3 regions of the Paenibacillus sp. JNUCC 35 genome follow, and region 2 is predicted to be linked to each of the others. Evidence: predicted binding sites of a transcription regulator. Region 2 holds the regulator's gene; each other region holds the start of a gene.
What was found. The regulator Rex, encoded in region 2, represses fermentation and respiration genes when NADH is low (regulators of the CRP and FNR family bind a similar motif). The targets are predictions, from matches to a motif close to TTGTGAAATATTTCACAA.
Positions count from the first base shown of each region.

Region 1: a site for Rex is predicted at 2,952-2,969, ahead of AC2TF6_RS01550 (DUF1641 domain-containing protein). Genes of this name have one in related genera too.
Region 3: a site for Rex is predicted at 2,013-2,030, ahead of AC2TF6_RS21550 (cytochrome ubiquinol oxidase subunit I). Genes of this name have one in related genera too.

Region 1 covers NZ_CM177771.1:316,089-321,665, forward strand. Annotated here, with positions in the region: gene AC2TF6_RS01525 (hypothetical protein) at 1-219, shown strand, start outside; gene rluF (23S rRNA pseudouridine(2604) synthase RluF) at 453-1,142, shown strand; gene AC2TF6_RS01535 (threonine/serine exporter family protein) at 1,198-1,959, shown strand; gene AC2TF6_RS01540 (threonine/serine exporter family protein) at 1,975-2,400, shown strand; gene AC2TF6_RS01545 (hypothetical protein) at 2,470-2,625, shown strand; gene AC2TF6_RS01550 (DUF1641 domain-containing protein) at 3,102-3,527, shown strand; gene AC2TF6_RS01555 (NAD(P)/FAD-dependent oxidoreductase) at 3,565-4,746, shown strand; gene AC2TF6_RS01560 (stalk domain-containing protein) at 4,953-5,577, opposite strand, start outside.
Region 2 covers NZ_CM177771.1:4,079,168-4,084,744, forward strand. Annotated here, with positions in the region: gene AC2TF6_RS18215 (amidohydrolase) at 1-925, opposite strand, end outside; gene AC2TF6_RS18220 (DUF47 domain-containing protein) at 1,166-1,795, shown strand; gene AC2TF6_RS18225 (inorganic phosphate transporter) at 1,819-2,832, shown strand; gene AC2TF6_RS18230 (redox-sensing transcriptional repressor Rex) at 2,932-3,555, opposite strand; gene dinG (ATP-dependent DNA helicase DinG) at 3,542-5,577, opposite strand, start outside.
Region 3 covers NZ_CM177771.1:4,765,491-4,771,067, reverse strand. Annotated here, with positions in the region: gene AC2TF6_RS21555 (cytochrome d ubiquinol oxidase subunit II) at 1-424, opposite strand, end outside; gene AC2TF6_RS21550 (cytochrome ubiquinol oxidase subunit I) at 421-1,776, opposite strand; gene AC2TF6_RS21545 (hypothetical protein) at 2,145-2,999, opposite strand; gene AC2TF6_RS21540 (sensor histidine kinase) at 3,028-4,554, opposite strand; gene AC2TF6_RS21535 (response regulator transcription factor) at 4,551-5,237, opposite strand.

The sequences.
Region 1 (5,577 bases), 2.5 Mb from region 2:
TCGGAAAATCCTGCCGGAGGTGAATCGGCGGGCATTCGGCTGCTTTTTTATACCGCCATCGGTTCGCTCGCCGCAAGCCTTGTGCTTGGTTATGCAGGCATGCTGAAAGGGGAGCGGGGCTTCCTGCAATTTGCCGCAGCGGGGAGCGTCTTCCTGATCGCCGCGGCTTTGATTGCGGCCCTGCTGATGATGGTTTTAGCCGGGTTCCAGGAGCCTTAGTTTAGCTCGCTAATCTTTGAAGTTCCGTGCTTTTCCGTTGCCGCGAGCTTCTCCCCGGCCCAAAACGCGCCTCTTTCTCATCCTCCGTTTGGTTGTGATGCCCTCAAGACGGGAAAGGGGCCGTTTTTGTGACAGAGCGGCGGCGCGAATTGCATCCGATTATGGTACAATACAGGCATATAAATCGGGGGGAACTCACAACCTAACAGGCAAAAGAAGGGGATAGCAGCTTCATGCGGATCAATAAATTCATTAGCGAAACGGGTATTTGCTCCCGACGAAAAGCGGATGAGCTCGTTCAAGCCGGGCGAGTGACCATTAACGGAGCTCCGGCGGAGCTGGGCAGTACGGCCGAGCCGGGAGACGATGTGAGAATCGACGGCAAGCCGCTGGGGACCAAGAAGAAGTCCGTCTATATAGCGTTGAATAAACCGGTTGGCATCACGTGCACGACGGAACGCCACATTCCGGGCAATATCGTCGATTTCGTGCGGCACCCGGAGAGAATTTTCCCGATCGGCCGTCTGGATAAAGACTCGGAAGGTCTTATCCTCATGACCAATGACGGGGATATCGTCAATAAAATTTTGCGCGCGGAAAATAACCACGAGAAAGAATATATCGTCACCGTGAATCAGCCGATCACGAACTCCTTTGTGCAGGGCATGTCCACGGGCGTCCGCATTCTGGGGACGAAGACGAAACCGTGCAAGGTGACCCGCATCAACGATCACACTTTCCGGATCATCCTGACGCAGGGGCTGAACCGGCAAATCCGGCGTATGTGCCAGGCATTCGGGTATCAGGTACACCGGCTGCAGCGGGTGCGCATCATGAATATCAAGCTGGACGGACTTCCCAAAGGAAAATGGAGAGACCTGAGCGAATCCGAGTTTAGCCGGCTGACGGAGCTGCTGGATTGAAAACGGCGGCAGTGAAGGGCAGCATCTTATCTACATCCACAGGAAGAGGTGCGCGATGGAACAGGCGTCCAGTCCCGGTCAGACTTATAAAATCGTAGATGTATGCCTGCTGGCGGGAAAAATCATGCTCCAGAACGGAGCGGAAACGTATCGGGTGGAAGATACGATGACCCGCATCGCGGCCTCTTACGGCCTTCATCATACCCACAGCTTCGTGACCCCGACGGGCATTATCTTCTCCGTGGACGGCAGCGATCCGACCAAGCTGGTCCGGATCTCCACGCGGTCAACCGATTTGCACAAGGTGACGCTGGTCAACGGGCTCTCCCGCAAAATAAGCGACGGACAGCTTGACCTTCAGGAAGCGCACCGGCTGCTTCTCAAGGTGGATAAGGCCAATCTGGCCTACCCCGTGGCTATCCAGATTGCGGCGGCGGCCGTGTCCAGCGGCTGTTTTACGATCATGTTCAACGGCGGGTGGCCCGATTTTCTTCCGGCCGTCGTCACAGGCGGTCTGGGTTTTATCGGGTTCCTTATTTTCCACCAGTATGTGCAGATCAAGTTCGTAGCCGAGTTTCTGGCTTCCTTTATTATCGGCATGCTGGCCTCTCTGTTTATATGGACCGGGCTCGGACAGGAGCTGGACAAAATCATCATCGGCTCCGTTATGCCGCTTGTTCCGGGCCTGCTGATCACGAACGCCGTGAGGGATTTGATGGCGGGCCATCTCGTGTCCGGCTTGTCCAAGGGCGCGGAAGCTTTCTTGACGGCGTTTGCGATCGGAGCCGGTATCGCGGTCGTCTTTTCATTTTATTAACGGAGGAATCCTTCAATGATTGCACAACTCGTGACGAGTTATATCGCCTCCGCCGCCTTCGGCATTATTTTTAACGTTCCCCGGAATACCTTGATCCAGTGCGGTTTCGTCGGGATGATGGGCTGGCTCGTATACGTCACTCTTGTGCGGAGCGATACCAACGCCATTGTGGCCACCTTGGCCGCGGCGTTCTTCGTGACGGTGATATCCCGGGTTTTCGCCCGTCTCTACAAGACCCCCATTATCGTTTTCAGTGTGGCGGGGATCATTCCTCTCGTTCCGGGAGGCATGGCCTATGATGCGATGCGTTCTTTCGTGGAAAACGATTATAGTCTTGCCGTTCAGCTCGCCGCCAAAGCGTTTATGATTTCCGGTTCGATTGCCGCCGGTCTTATTTTTTCCGAGGTGATGAACCAGCTTTTTAAAAGGCCGAAGGCCTAGCTCGGGCAAGAAAATGAGGCAAGAAAATGAAGGATTGCCGCCTTTTGCTGCCGCAACCGAGACCATCCGTTGAGTTCACGCGGGTGGTTTTTTCATCTGAAGGCCCGGCTCGAAGCCAAAAACCCGCAAATTTTGTTCGGATTCGGGAACGCGGTGGTCCAAACCTTGTTTGCGGACGAGGAGAAGGACGTCAAAGGATTAAGGGGCGGCGGCATACGGTATTGAGCCTGCCCGCAGCTTTTGCCCATCACCCTCTCGAGGCCCGGCGGAGGCCGGTTTTGATGAAATTCTTTCTTGAAGACCTGTCCCTTCTGGCAATAAAATTCGAGGGATTATTGGAATAAACAAGCATGTATACCTGCTTAAGGAGCGGGGGCGCAGAAAGAAGTGATTTTTGTCACAAATTATTCACATGTGTAAAAAATTGTTTTTCTCTTGTCATCAAGACGGAGGTATAATAGGAGTACATAGGGTTCCGTTTCGACCTGTTCGACATTTTTCCCGATCTTGCAAGTAATGGACTCGCAGCCAAGAAAAACCTTCTTCCTTTTATGTGAAAAATGTTACAATCTTATCAGGCCGCGTGGGTTCATTTATCACGAATAGGGAAACTTATGCGAAGACAGAAGACGTCTCGATGGCTAGGCAGGGATCGAAAAATAAACGGGCTTCTATTTCAAAGCAAAGGAGGACGTTAGCTTATGTCAGAAACATCCAATCAAACCCCAAGCACTACCGAAAAAAGGGAAACGCAGGATGTCCTTGATCAGTTGATGAAGCCAGAGGTTCAGGAGTCTTTAACCGTTCTCGTGGAGAATCTGCCGAAATTGGCGGAAATGGTTACGATTCTTACCAAAGCTTACGATTTGGCTCAAAGCGTTGCGAGCGACCAAGTTCTGATCGACGACCTCAAAGGCGGTATGAACGAGTTTGTTAAGCCGATCACCGAGAAAGCCAAAGGCGTAGCTGCCGCTGCAATCGAAGCAAACGATCGCGCTCAAGCGGAACATTCCTCGATCGGTCTGTTCGGACTTCTCAAAATGCTGAAAGACCCGCAAGTACAAAAGACATTCCGTTTCGTACAGGCATTCTTGGATGTTCAAGCCGAACGGCAGCAACAGCGTTAAATCATAAGGTAAGCTGAAACAAGAATGGAGGATGAGTATGTCCAAGCATATTTTGATCTTAGGTGGCGGTTACGGCGGCTTGCTCAGCGCACTGACAGCCCGTCAACACTTGACTGCGGAAGAAGCTACGATTACGGTTGTTAACCGTTTTCCTACGCATCAAATCATTACCGAGCTGCACCGCCTGGCTGTAGGTAATCTGCACGAGAAAGCAGTTGCCCTGCCTCTGGAAAAGCTCCTGCGCGGCAAAGACATCAACCTGGAAATCGGCACGGTCGAAACGATTTCCGCGGACAGCAAGCGCGTCATCCTGTCGAACGGCAAATCGTTCGATTACGATAAGCTCGTCGTTGCCCTGGGCAGCGAAACGGCGTTCTTCGGCATTCCTGGCCTCCAGGAACACAGCTTCACGCTGAAATCCGTTAACGACGCCAACCGCATCCGCGAGCACGTGGAAGCACGCATCGAAGCTTACAGCCAGACCAAGAACAAAGCGGACGCGACATTCGTAGTCGGAGGCGGCGGTCTGACCGGTATCGAGCTTGTGGGCGAACTCGCCGACATGCTGCCTGGCCTGTGCCGCAGCAAAGGCGTCGATTTCAACGACGTCTCCCTGTACTGCGTAGAGGCGGCTCCTTCCATCCTGATGGGCTTCCATCCGGAACTGATCGAGCGCGCTACGACAAGCCTGCAGAAGCGCGGCGTAACGTTCCTGACGGGCGTTGCGATCACCGAAATGCAGGAATCCGTCGTTTCCCTGAAAGACGGAAGCACAATCGAAACCAGCACGCTCGTCTGGACAGGCGGCGTACAAGGCACTCCGGTTGTCGCTAACTCCGGCATCGAAGTGAACCGCGGCCGCGCGACGGTCAACGAGTTCATGCAGTCCACGTCCCACCCGGACGTATTCCTTGCAGGCGACTGCGCCGTGGTCTTCCCGGCCGGTGCCGAGCGTCCTTATCCGCCAACCGCACAACTGGCTTGGCAGATGGGCGAAGTGGTCGGTTACAACCTCTTCGCAGCACAGAAAGGCGCACCGATGGACGTCTTCACGCCTGTATTCTCCGGTACACTCGGAAGTCTGGGCCGCAAAGACGGAATCGGTTCGATCGGCGGCAACCAAACCCGCCTGAAAGGCCTGCCTGCATCGCTCATGAAGGAAGCAAGTAACATCCGTTACCTGTCTCACATTCATGGCCTGTTTGCACTGGCTTACTAAGAGCGGTCCGGAATCTTTCCGGAATCAACCGGTCTGAACATAAGTCCCGGCATTCTCCTTAGGGGGAGTGGCGGGGCTTTTTTTCATGCTTTTTTGAGGGGAGAAGACTTGTCCGGTTCCGCAAAAAAAGCCCGCTTAAAGAGCGGAGACGCTTCTTTAAACGGGTTACATAAGGGGGATAGTCCGGCCGCTGTGAAGGCCTGTTTTTATTTAATCACGAGCTGATCGCCGGTTACGGTGACGTCGGCCTTCAGCGCCTTGGAGAAGAAGGCGGCGGGCACATACATGTTGCCGTCTTCTTTAATGACGGCCGCTTCGCCAAGGGAGAACGGAGCCATCTTGTTGATGGTGTACGCATCTTTTCCCTTGTAAACGCTTGTCCATACCGCGCCTTTGGACAGCTCGGCGGCCCATTGCTCCTGGTTCCATTTAAGCTGGAAGCCCAGCTTCTCGGCTGTAACGCGCAGGGGAACCATGGTGGTACCTGCCGCTGTGGTGTAGAGAGAGCCCTGCTTCGCCGATAGTACTTCACCGCCCACTACTAGACGTGAGGGTGCGGAGGCATTTCCTCCCTGAGCGATGGGGACGGAGAACTCCTGGATGCCTGCCGCATAAGGGGCGATATCGTAAGGCGAGAACACGATAACCGCTTGACCGTCCTTGATCTGGAAGGACTGCGTGTCGGTAATGCCGGAGAACGCGTCCTCGAAGAAATCATCCGGATGCTTGGCGATTTCCTGACGGATCTGCTTGTCGATAATCGCTTTATAATTCTCCCCGAATAAATCTTTCAGCTCAATTTTCTGAGCTTCTTCCGCATTCAGGACGTTA
Region 2 (5,577 bases):
GGTTGTTGTTGCTGGCCGCTCCGTCCGTGCCTAGAGACACGTTTATGCCGGCTCTGAGCAGCTCAGGCACGCGGGCAACACCGCTCGCAAGCTTTAGGTTGCTCCCCGGATTGTGCGAAACCCCGACGTTGTATTTGGCAAGGACGGCGATTTCTTCGTCCGTCAGATGAACGCCGTGCGCAACCAGTGTCGGCCGCGTGAAAACGCCCAGTTTTTCCAGATGCTCGACTGGCCGTGCACCATACTGCTCCGCGTTGGCTTCTACTTCTTTTAACGTCTCGGACATATGGGTATGAATAGGCAGATCCAGATCGTGTGCGGCCTGGACAAAACGTTCAATGTAATCCGGCGGGCACGTGTAAGGAGCGTGCGGGGCCATCATCGTCGTAATGCGCCCGTTCGCGGCGCCGTTCCAGTCCTTGGCGAAAGCGATCGCTTCCCGGAGCTTGGCTTCCTGAACGTCGGCCGGACACAGTCCGATGACACCGCGGGTCAGGCGTGCACGCATACCCGAGTCGGATACGGCCTGGGCCACTTCATTCATATGGTCGTACATGTCGACAAATGTCGTCGTGCCGCCCTTGATCATTTCCAGGATGGCCAGAAGCGTTCCGTAACGCACGTCCTGCGCCGTGAATTTGCCTTCCATCGGCCACATTTTCTCCTCCAGCCATACCTGGAGGGCCAGATCGTCTCCGTAGCCGCGCAGCAAAGTCATCGCCGCATGGCCGTGCGTATTGACGAGTCCGGGCATGTAGAGCTTACGGTCCCCGCGAATGACTTCGTCATAAGTTTCCAGCGGATGCGGCGCATCCTTTCCTATATATGTAAGCTGATTTCCTTCCATAACCATACAGCCTTCGATTACGGGCGCGGCCGCGTCCCCTGTTACGAACAAACCGTTTATGATAATTGTTTTTTTCATCCGATAGCCCTCATTCCGTATAAAGTGCCGAAATCGGCAGTTATTCTTATCTTTTCAATGTACAACGTCACTTGTTTAAAATCAAGCCGAGCAAACAATTGAAAAAACGCTCAACCAGTGATTGCTTTCTGGGGAAATATTATGATATTTTTAAGTTTGTGAGTTTAAGCTACAAAATTCTACATACATTAAACTTAACTTCACGGAATCTTTACAATCGAATCACTAGGAGGAACCGTAATGGCATCGCTTTTTAGCAGTAAAAGAGGAGACGTCGATTTTTTAAACCTGCTCATACGGGCGGCAGAAAACACACTCCATGCATCCCAGATGTTCAGAAACGCGATGATGGGAGATAAAATTCCGGAAAACTTTTTCCAGATGATCAAAGACATCGAGAGCAAAGGCGATCAGATCACCCACGAAATCTTTAAAGAGCTGAACAAAGTCTTTATCACTCCGCTAGACCGTGAAGATATTATGGAGCTGGCTTCCAAGCTCGACGACGTACTGGACGGCATTGAAGCGACAGCAGCACGTTTTGACTATCTCAACATCAGCCAGACGGACAAGGTTATGCAGGAATTCTCCGCCGTGATCGTGTCCAGCTGCCAACATATGCTCGATGCCTTCAAGCTTCTTTCCAAAAAGAAGTACATGCAGATTCCTCAACATACGGTTGAAATCAATGCGCTTGAAAACGAAGCCGACCGCCTGATGCGCGAAGGCATCCGTGAAATTTTTATCACCAAACGCGATCCTTACGAAGATTTCAAGCTCAAAGAACTTTATGAACGTCTCGAACAGACCACCGATGCATGTGAAGACGTTGCCAACATCTTGGAAAGCGTCGTGCTGCGCTACTCGTAGGCCCAGCAGTTTAGGAGGATTTCATGACGACAACAGTTCTTATTACCTTGATTGCAATCGTATTTCTCGCCCTTGCCTTTGACTTTATTAACGGTTTCCATGATACGGCGAACGCGGTAGCGACTTCGATCTCTACGCGTGCGATGAGTCCGAAAGTGGCCATTATATCCGCCGCCTGTCTGAATTTCGTCGGTGCCCTGTATTCTTCGGAGGTAGCCAAGACGATCGGCAGCGGGATCGCGGACCCGTCCAAGATCAACCACGGCGAATTTATCGTTATCGCGGCTCTGCTTTCTGCCATTATCTGGAACCTGGCAACCTGGTATTATGCCATTCCTTCCTCTTCCTCCCATACGCTCATCGGATCCATTGTCGGAGCCGTGCTGGCCGGGGCGGGAGCCGACTTCGTCAAATGGGGCGGTCTCGGCAAGATCGTGCTGATTCTGGTGCTTTCGCCGATTGTCGCATTCGTGGCCGGTTACATCATCATGACGATCATCAAATACCTGGTCATCCTGACGGGCAACAAATCCCGCTCGAAGCTGAACCGCGTATTCAAGTTCTTCCAGATCCTGTCCGCCTGGCTGCTGTCCTTCTCCCACGGGGGTAACGATGCTCAGAAAGCGATGGGCATTATCGTATTCGGACTCGTCGCTGCCGGAGCCCAGACAACCATGGACGTGCCGTTGTGGGTGAAAATCGCCGCTGCGACCGCAATGGGTCTCGGTACTTCGATCGGGGGATGGAAAATCATTAAAACGATCTCCAAAAACTTGATCAAAATCGAGCCGATCAACGGGTTCGCCTCGGATTTGACATCTTCCATCGTCATTCAGACTTCTACGCATATGGGGATGCCGCTTTCGACCACTCACGTAATTTCCTCCGCGATCATCGGTTCGGGTTCCGTACTCCGGTTTCATGAGGTGAAATGGGGTACCGTAACACGCATGATCATCACTTGGATCATTACGATTCCGATCAGCATCATTCTGTCTTATGTGCTGTACACCGTGTTGTTTAAGTTCTTCGTCTAACATGTAAATCAAATAGCGAGTTCCATTAAAAAACCGCCATACGGCCTACACGGCCCATATAGCGGTTTTTCTGGTTTTCAAGACCAAAACCTCACTTGTTTATTCAGGAAGGTAATAGGCCAGGCTCTGGAGCTCTGCCGTAAAGTCCGCATGATGCACGCGGATTTCCTCGGGTACTTTCAGAATGGACGGGGCGAAGTTCAGAATCGCTTCGATACCCGCCTTTACGAATTGGTTGGCGACATTCTGCGCTTCCGGCGCCGGTACGGTTATGATGCCGATTCGAATGCTGGAATCCCGGATAACATCGGCCAGATGCTCCATGGGCAGAACGCTCATGTTATTGATGACCTGGCCGATCTTGTCCGGCGACGAATCGAAAATCGCCGTTATTTTCATCTGATCCCGCAAGTAGATGTTATAGTTGCACAGCGCCCGTCCCAGGTTACCGGCTCCCACGAGGGCAACCGGTATTTGGCGGTCAAGCTTCAGAATCTGCCGGATCTTCTCGATAAGATAGGTCACATCGTAGCCGATCCCCTTCTTTCCGAATTCACCGAAGTAAGCCAAGTCTTTGCGGATTTGGGCCGGGTTAAGATTCAGCTTCTGCCCCAGATCCTGGGACGAAACCGTTAATACGTTTTTCTTCGACAGTTCATTAAGAAAACGCAGATAGATCGGCAGCCGTTTGACGACCGCCTCGGATATTTTAAGTGACTTCAAGCGAGTTCTCTCCCATCCATTCCTGAATTCTCGGTACGATGCGCTCTACAGGCATATGCTCAATCTTCGGTCCCGGCAGGGAGTAGAGAAAATGCTTCCCGTACTGCGTCTCGATGACACGCGTATCGTAAATCAGCACAATCCCTTTGTCCGAAGCCCTGCGTACAAGCCGGCCGAAGCCCTGCTTGAATCGGATGACGGCCTGAGGCACCGACAGCTTCATGAACGGGTTCTGATTCCGTTTTTTCAGGTTTTCGCTCTTCGCTTCAACCAGCGGATGATTCGGCGGCTGGAAAGGCAGCCGTACGATTGCCAGACAAGTCAAGGCTTCCCCGGGAATGTCCACCCCTTCCCAGAATGAACTTGTGCCGAGCAGCACGCACGCTTTATGTTCTTGGAAGAGCCGGGTCAGCTTGCTGCGGTTGCCGGTGTCCACCCCTTGACCCAGCACATGGATGCCGTGCGGGCGGAGATTTTCCTTCAGAACCGCGTGGGCAAGCTTCAGCATCCGGTTCGAAGTGAACAGCACGAGCATCCTCCCTCGCGTAGCCACGGCCACTTCGGAGAGTGATTCCGTCAGCGCTTTGAGGAATTCCTCTTCGCCGCTGCGGCCCCGGATCATCGGAAAGTCCCGCGGTATGCAGACAAGAGCCTGCTGCCGGTACTGAAACGGTGACGGAAGTTGGACGGTTTTCAGCTTCGGATTCTCTTCTTCTTCGGCCGGCAGTTTCAACCCCAGCTGATCCGCCGAATACTGGAACGATTTATTGACCGACAGGGTGGCCGAAGTGAGAATAACGCTTTCTTTGTTGTCAAAGAAATGTTCGCGGATAAGCGGACTTACGTCCATCGGCACGGAGATCAGGTTGATCGAACGGCTTTTGTTGTACGTCCCCGCTTCTACCCAGTAAACGAAGTTATCGTCCGCCATCTTCATAAAGAAGCGAAGCGTCTCCTTCGCTGCCTGCAGTTCCTTCGCCACGCCGCCGAGATCGGTTACGAAGCTCTGAACGTCGTATTCTTCCTGGACTTCTTTCAAATCCTGCACGAGCGAATCTACGGATTTATACACATCCTGAACATGCTGTTCCAAAATCTCCTCAAGATCCGTGAAATCGCTCCAGTTCGGGGGGAGCGAATCTTTCTTCAGACGCATCACCAGGGAACCGGGGTCGATTTGGCCGGGTTCGGAATTCGTCTGGAGCAGCTCGTAAAACTTTTCACAGAGTAAATCCCAAGCTTCCTTGATGAGCAAGGTTTTCGGGAACAGGTTGTCGATTCCGTTCATCCAGGTAGCCGCCCGGTAATCGTCGTCATACCGTTGAAGCTTCGTGCGGAGCGCCGGCAGCTGCCCATTCCGGCTGTCCTTGAACAGCCAGAGAAGCTGATTCGTCAGCCCCAGGTAGTGAAGCTCCTTGCCCAGATGCTTGCTTGCCACTTCTTCGAAATGGTGGGCTTCGTCCAGAACGAGATGCTTATAAGCCGGCAGCACCCGGTTCTCGGCCTTCATATCGGTAAACAGCAGCGAGTGGTTCGTAATGACAACGTCCGAATTGTTGGCGTCATGGCGCGCACGGTGATAAAAGCATTTTTTGAACCACGGGCAGTGCCGGTTCTGACACGACTCCGCATCGCTGGAAACGGTATGCCAGAAAGCGGCCCCTTTGTTCCCGAAATGCAGCTCCTCCTCGTCGCCGGTCTGCGTCTGGCTCAGCCAGACGACCATCTGGGCGGCCGTAATGGCGTCCTCCTTGCCCGTTTCGAACTCCTGCATGGAAATGCGGTTCTCGAACTTGCGGAGGCACAAGTAGTGGCTGCGGCCTTTGAGAACCGACGCTTTGAAATTCACCGGAAAAATGTCGTGAAGCAGCGGAATATCCCGCTCCCGCAGCTGCTCCTGCAGATTGATCGTATGCGTGCTCACGACCACCTTCTCGTCATGTTTAATCCCGTAATACAGGGACGGGATCAAATAGCCGAGCGATTTGCCCGTGCCCGTGCCGGCTTCGATCATGAGGTGCC
Region 3 (5,577 bases), 690 kb from region 2:
GGCCGCCTTCCGAAATGGCCAGCACGGTCGATAAAGCGGCGGGGATCAGCAGCCCGGTAGCTCCGTAGATCAGCATGTACCACTGGTTGTCTTTGGACCCGTACGTGCTGAACGCGTAGTAGGAACCCCGCAGAGCGAGAAGAATGAGCGCCAGGGACCCCGGGACGAGCAGTGCCGTGCCGTAATAGCGGGCGGTTTCCGGAAAGAATCCGACCAGGCCGATGTAGAAGAAGACAAGAAACACATTGGTGACTTCCCAGACGGGAGAAAGATAGCGCTCGATGATGCGGTGCGTGATATTTTTGCTGCCCGTAACGACGGAATAGTAGCTGAAAAAACCGGCTCCGAAGTCAATGGAAGCCACGATCAGGTAGCCGAACAGAAACACCCACAGCACGGTAATGCCGAGCAGTTCCAGATTCATTCGAGGGGCCCCCTTTTCTCGAAAACGCCGAATGCGATCAATTCATCCGCAACGTCGTTGTTTTTGAACAGCTTGGACAGCACTTTTATCGCGGTCAGCCCCAGGACGAGATACAGCAGACAGAACAGGAGCAGCATCATGTCCACATGGGCCGACGTCGTGGCGGCTTCGGCCACTTTCATGTAGCCGCGGAGAATCCACGGCTGCCGGCCTACCTCGGCATAGAACCAGCCGAGCCAGATGCCGAGCATGGAAAGCGGTCCGCAGGCGACGATCACCCGGAGCAGCCAGCGCGGAGCCGGCTTCGAGGCGCGTTTGCTGCGGCTGAGCCACAGATAGAGGGCCGCGATCACGATGGTGAACATCCCGATGGTGACCATGCCGTCGAAGAAGTAGTGCACATAGAGCGGAGGCTCCAGCTCATCGGGAATCTGATCCAGCCCTTTGACTTCAAAGCCGGGATTGCTGCCGGCGAGGATGCTCAGGGCGTACGGGATTTTCAGCCCGTATTTGATTTCTTTGTCCTCTGTCAAAATTCCGCCGAACACCAGCGGAGCTTTGGTCTGCGTCTCGAAATGCCATTCGGCCGCAGCCAGCTTCTCGGGCTGATAAGCCGCGAGGAACTTGCCCGAGAGGTCGCCGATCGCTGCCGTTGCCAGCGCGAACACAAGGCCTGCGGATAGCGTAAGCTTGAGCGCCTTCTTGGCGTAAAGCCGGTCTCCTTTGCGGCGCAGCAGCGAGAAGGCCGCTATGGCCGCGAGAATGAACGCGCACGTCATGTAAGCCGAAGCGAGGACGTGGGAAACTTTCGTAGGCGTCGCCGGGTTGAACATGGCCGCAATCGGGTCCACGTTCGTGATTTTGCCGTTTTCAAGCGTAAAGCCCTGCGGCGTGTTCATAAACGCGTTCACGGTCGTAATGAAAAAGGCCGAGGCGGAAGACCCGATGGCGACCGGGATGAGCAGCATCAGATGCCGCTTCGGTTTGAACCGGTCCCAGGTATACAAATAAATGCCGAGGAAAATCGCTTCGACGAAGAACGCGAACGTCTCCATAAACAGCGGCAGCGCGATGGCCTGCCCGGCGATTTCCATAAAGCTCGGCCACAGCAGGCTCAGCTGTAGACCGATAGCCGTTCCGGTCACGACGCCGATGGCGACGGTGATGACGAAGCCGCGCGCCCAGCGGCGGGCCAGCAGTGTGTAGTACCGGTCGTTCTTGCGGATGCCCGTCCATTCGGCCAGAGCGATCATCACCGGAACGCCGACACCGATAGTGGCGAAAATAATGTGGAACGCGAGCGTGACTTCGGTGAGTATGCGGCTGTACAGTACAGGATCATAATGAAACATGGTGCACCAACTCCCCCTGGAATGTTCTTGTTTCGGGTACATGCAGGCTCAGGCAAATAATCTGCGCAGAAAGGAAAGCAGCATAACGGCGGCCACGACGAACATGAGAATCATCAGCCGTTTCTCCTGACGTTTAAACGGTTTCATGCTTTCACCGCCCCGGGAAAATGATTGTAAAACGACGAGATCTTGGATTACTCAAACCAAATCCTTCTATTGTTATCTTACACACTTAGCTGTGATTATTTTCACAATATCTGTGAGTAAACAGTGAAGAATGGTTGACAAAATATTGACGGATGACGAAAAGAAGAAACACCGTCCGGAAGCACGGGAAACGTGCGTCTGAACGGTGCTTCTTTTTGCAGCTATTCCTGCTCTTTCTGGATTTTAGCGGGATTGTTGATTTTGTAAGGCACGGGGTAGCGCGTCAGCTTCTTGGCCACGATCTTGGCTTCGAACGTGATCGTATCGCCGACTTCGAGCTCCAGCTTTTTCAGTGTCGCGCTGTGGCTGGACCAGGCGGTGCCGATATCCGTTTCCGGCTCCACAATGGTCACATTTTCGTAAATGATGACCTCATCGTCGTTATCGGAAAAGTGATTGGGAACCGTCGTGAAATCCTGTACCTTAGCGGTCATCTTCACTTTTCCTTCCGGAAGCTGAAGCTTGGGCGCTTTTTCTTTCTTGGCCTTCGCCTTAGGCGCATCGATGGCTTCGGATGCGGCGTCGGGCTTGTCCCGATCGGCGGAAACGGCGGCTTGCCCAGGCTCTGCCTCCGTCTGTGACGTCAGCGCCGGCTCTGCGGCAGCCTGCTTCTGCGGGATGGCGGCTGACGTAGTCTCAGCGGCCGCATCTGCCGGAACTTCACCTGCAGGCTCCGCATTCCCGGCAGCATCGTTTCCTTCCGAAGCATCGGCTTCGGTGTCGTTTTCGCTGGAGGACCACTGCCTCTGCCCGTAGTTCGCCGCCTGCATTTCCTTCAAATAGGAAGGATGGATGCTGTGCTGCTGCTCGTTGTCAAATTCGATGACAGCCGTCATTCTGTCGGTGTACCCGACGATGGTGCAGGGAACGTTCAAGCCGTTTCCCTTATAAAAAAAGGCTTTGGTTTTGGTTGCCTTACCGGACAGCAGGCCCCATTCCTTGCATTGTTCAATCTGTTCCGCCTCGTCTTCGAAGGCGTGGTAGATACCGGGCTGAATCGTAAACGCGTATACCATCGCTTCTCCGCCTTTCTGTTTATCCCGTTTATTTTAACACTTTTCCGCCGTTATTTTCACCGGTTTCAGGGAAGGTGAGCACGAACGTCGAACCGGCGCCTTCCCGGCTCCGGACGGAGATCGTACCGCCGTGGGCTTCGACGATCGACTTCGTGATCGACAGCCCGAGTCCGGCTCCGCCATGTTTGCGGGTTCTGGAGGAATCGCTGCGGTAAAAGCGCTCGAACACATGTGCCGCGTGTTCTTCGGGGATGCCCGGACCGTTATCTTTGACCTTCAGAGCGATTCCGTCCCTGTCCGCGGATAAAATGACCGTGATGACGCCGGTTTCCGGGTCGGTATGCTGGACCGCGTTATGAAACAGATTCAGGATCACCTGTTTCATTTTGTCCGGGTCGAAGGTTCCGCGTACGCCTGCGGTCAGGTCGATATGAACCATGCGGGTACCCGCCAGCATCCGGAGATGGGGCTCCATCTCCAGAAGAAGCCGGTCCAGCCGCGTGTCCGTCAGCTGAAGCTGGGGAGCGCGGTCGAGCTTGGCCAGCGTAAGCAGGTCCTCGACCAGCTTCTTGATGCGGGTCGATTCGCCGTGCATGCTCGTCAAAGCGGCATAGAGCTGCTTCGGATTGTCCGCCGCCCCGCGGAGCAGCACTTCGAGAAAGCCGTGGATCGAAGTCAGCGGCGTGCGCAGCTCGTGGGAGGCGTCGGCGATGAAGCGCCGCATCTGTTCTTTCGCATCGCGTTCCGCGATGAAAGAAGTCTCCAGGCGCTGGAGCATGCCGTTGAACGATTTCGCGAGGGAGTCGATCTCCAGTTGGCCCTGCGTCTCGGGAAATCGTTCGTTCAGGTTGCCGGCGTCGGTCTGTTCGACGGCCTCGACCATTTTGTTCAGCGGCTGGAGCGTACGTCGGAGCACGGGAATATTCAGCGCGAGGCCGCCCGCCAGGGCAAGCACGATGAGTGCCCCGTAAATCCAAAGCTGCTGGAGCACGACGGCCTGGAGTTGGGCCGTGCCCGTCCCCATCTGGATAATACCGCCGAAGCTGCCCGACCGTTCCGCCGGCCGGAAGACGACGAGCTGCTCGGTTCCCGCGGCATCCTGCACGATTTTATAGGAAACGGGCCGCCGGGGAGCCATCTCTTCTCGGACGGCGGTGTATTCCTCGGCCGGGAGCTGCGGGGAGATCATCCCGCTTTCTTTCGTCAAATCCGTGAAGGTTCCGTCGGGAGCGATATACGCAAGAGACGTATCCGGAAGGAACAGCACCGGACCTCGCGGGCGCTCCGATCCCGGCTGGACCTCTTCGTTTTTGCCGCGTCTTTCCGGAAGGAGGGACGAGTGGTCCAGCAGGTCGCGGGGCAGTCCGTTCAGCTGAATGAACATCGTTTCGGCCCGGTTGCGGTACAGGAAATTTTTCATCCATATAGATTGAAGAGCGCCGACCAGGACAAGAAGCGCGGCCAAAATATAGAGCGACCGCGACAACAGCTGGAACTGAAGGGAGCGGGGGGCCAGCAGGCGCGCGGCGCGGGTCAGAGGCCGGCCTTGTTTCATGACCAGTCGAGCCGGTATCCGGCTCCCCGGAGCGTACGGATCAACCGGTGCTCCTTGTCTCCCAGCTTGTCCCTCAGAGAGCGGATATACACTTCCACGATGTTTTCTTCCCCGCCGAAGTCATACCCCCACACCTTGTCCAAAATCTTCGTCTTGCTGAGCACGATGCCGTGGTTAACGATGAGAAACTTCAAAAGCTCGTATTCCGTCGGCGAAAGCTCCAACGATCTCTCTCCGAAAATAATTTCCTTCCTCGGGTCGTCGATCCGGAAAGGGCCGATGGCGATTTCCCGGAAAACGCCGGGAAACTGGTTACGCAGCCTGGCCTCGATCCGGGCCAGAAGCTCCTCGAAGCTGAACGGCTTCACGAGGTAATCGTCTGCGCCTATGGTCAGTCCCTTGACGCGGTCCTCGACCTCGTCCTTGGCGGTCAGCATGATGACGGCGATATTGCTGCCGTTCTTCTTCAGCAGACGGCACACTTCGAAGCCGTCCATGCCGGGCATCATGACGTCCAGAACCACGACATGCGGCTGAAATTCCCGGACCAGGTTAATGGCGCTCATGCCGTCCGGGGCCGTTTTAATTTCAAAGCCTTCATTGACAAGGCCGAATTCGAGAAATTGCAAAATGTGCGGCTCGTCATCGACAAGCAGGATACGGATGTCTTTACCATTTTTCATGCGGGATCACCTCTCGGGTCTTCTTTCTATTAGCTATACACGGATTATCCGTCACGAAACTGAATGGAATCTGAACGCAGCCTGAGCTTCCGCTTAATCATGGGGGCACCCGCCGGACTTTCAGCAAACATTCAGCCAGCCTTCAAGAAGGGTTCAGGCACAGCCCGCACAATACAAGCATGTCAGGTGACTAGTCGGCCGCGTTGTAAGAGGCTTCTGGCAGATCATTTGGCTGGCGCAGGCCGGCAATGGGGCAGGGCGCCTTTATTTCTTTCTCGATGGTAACGTTTTTGCCGGGGGATGTAAAATTCATTTTCGCAATAGACAATTAAGGAGTGGA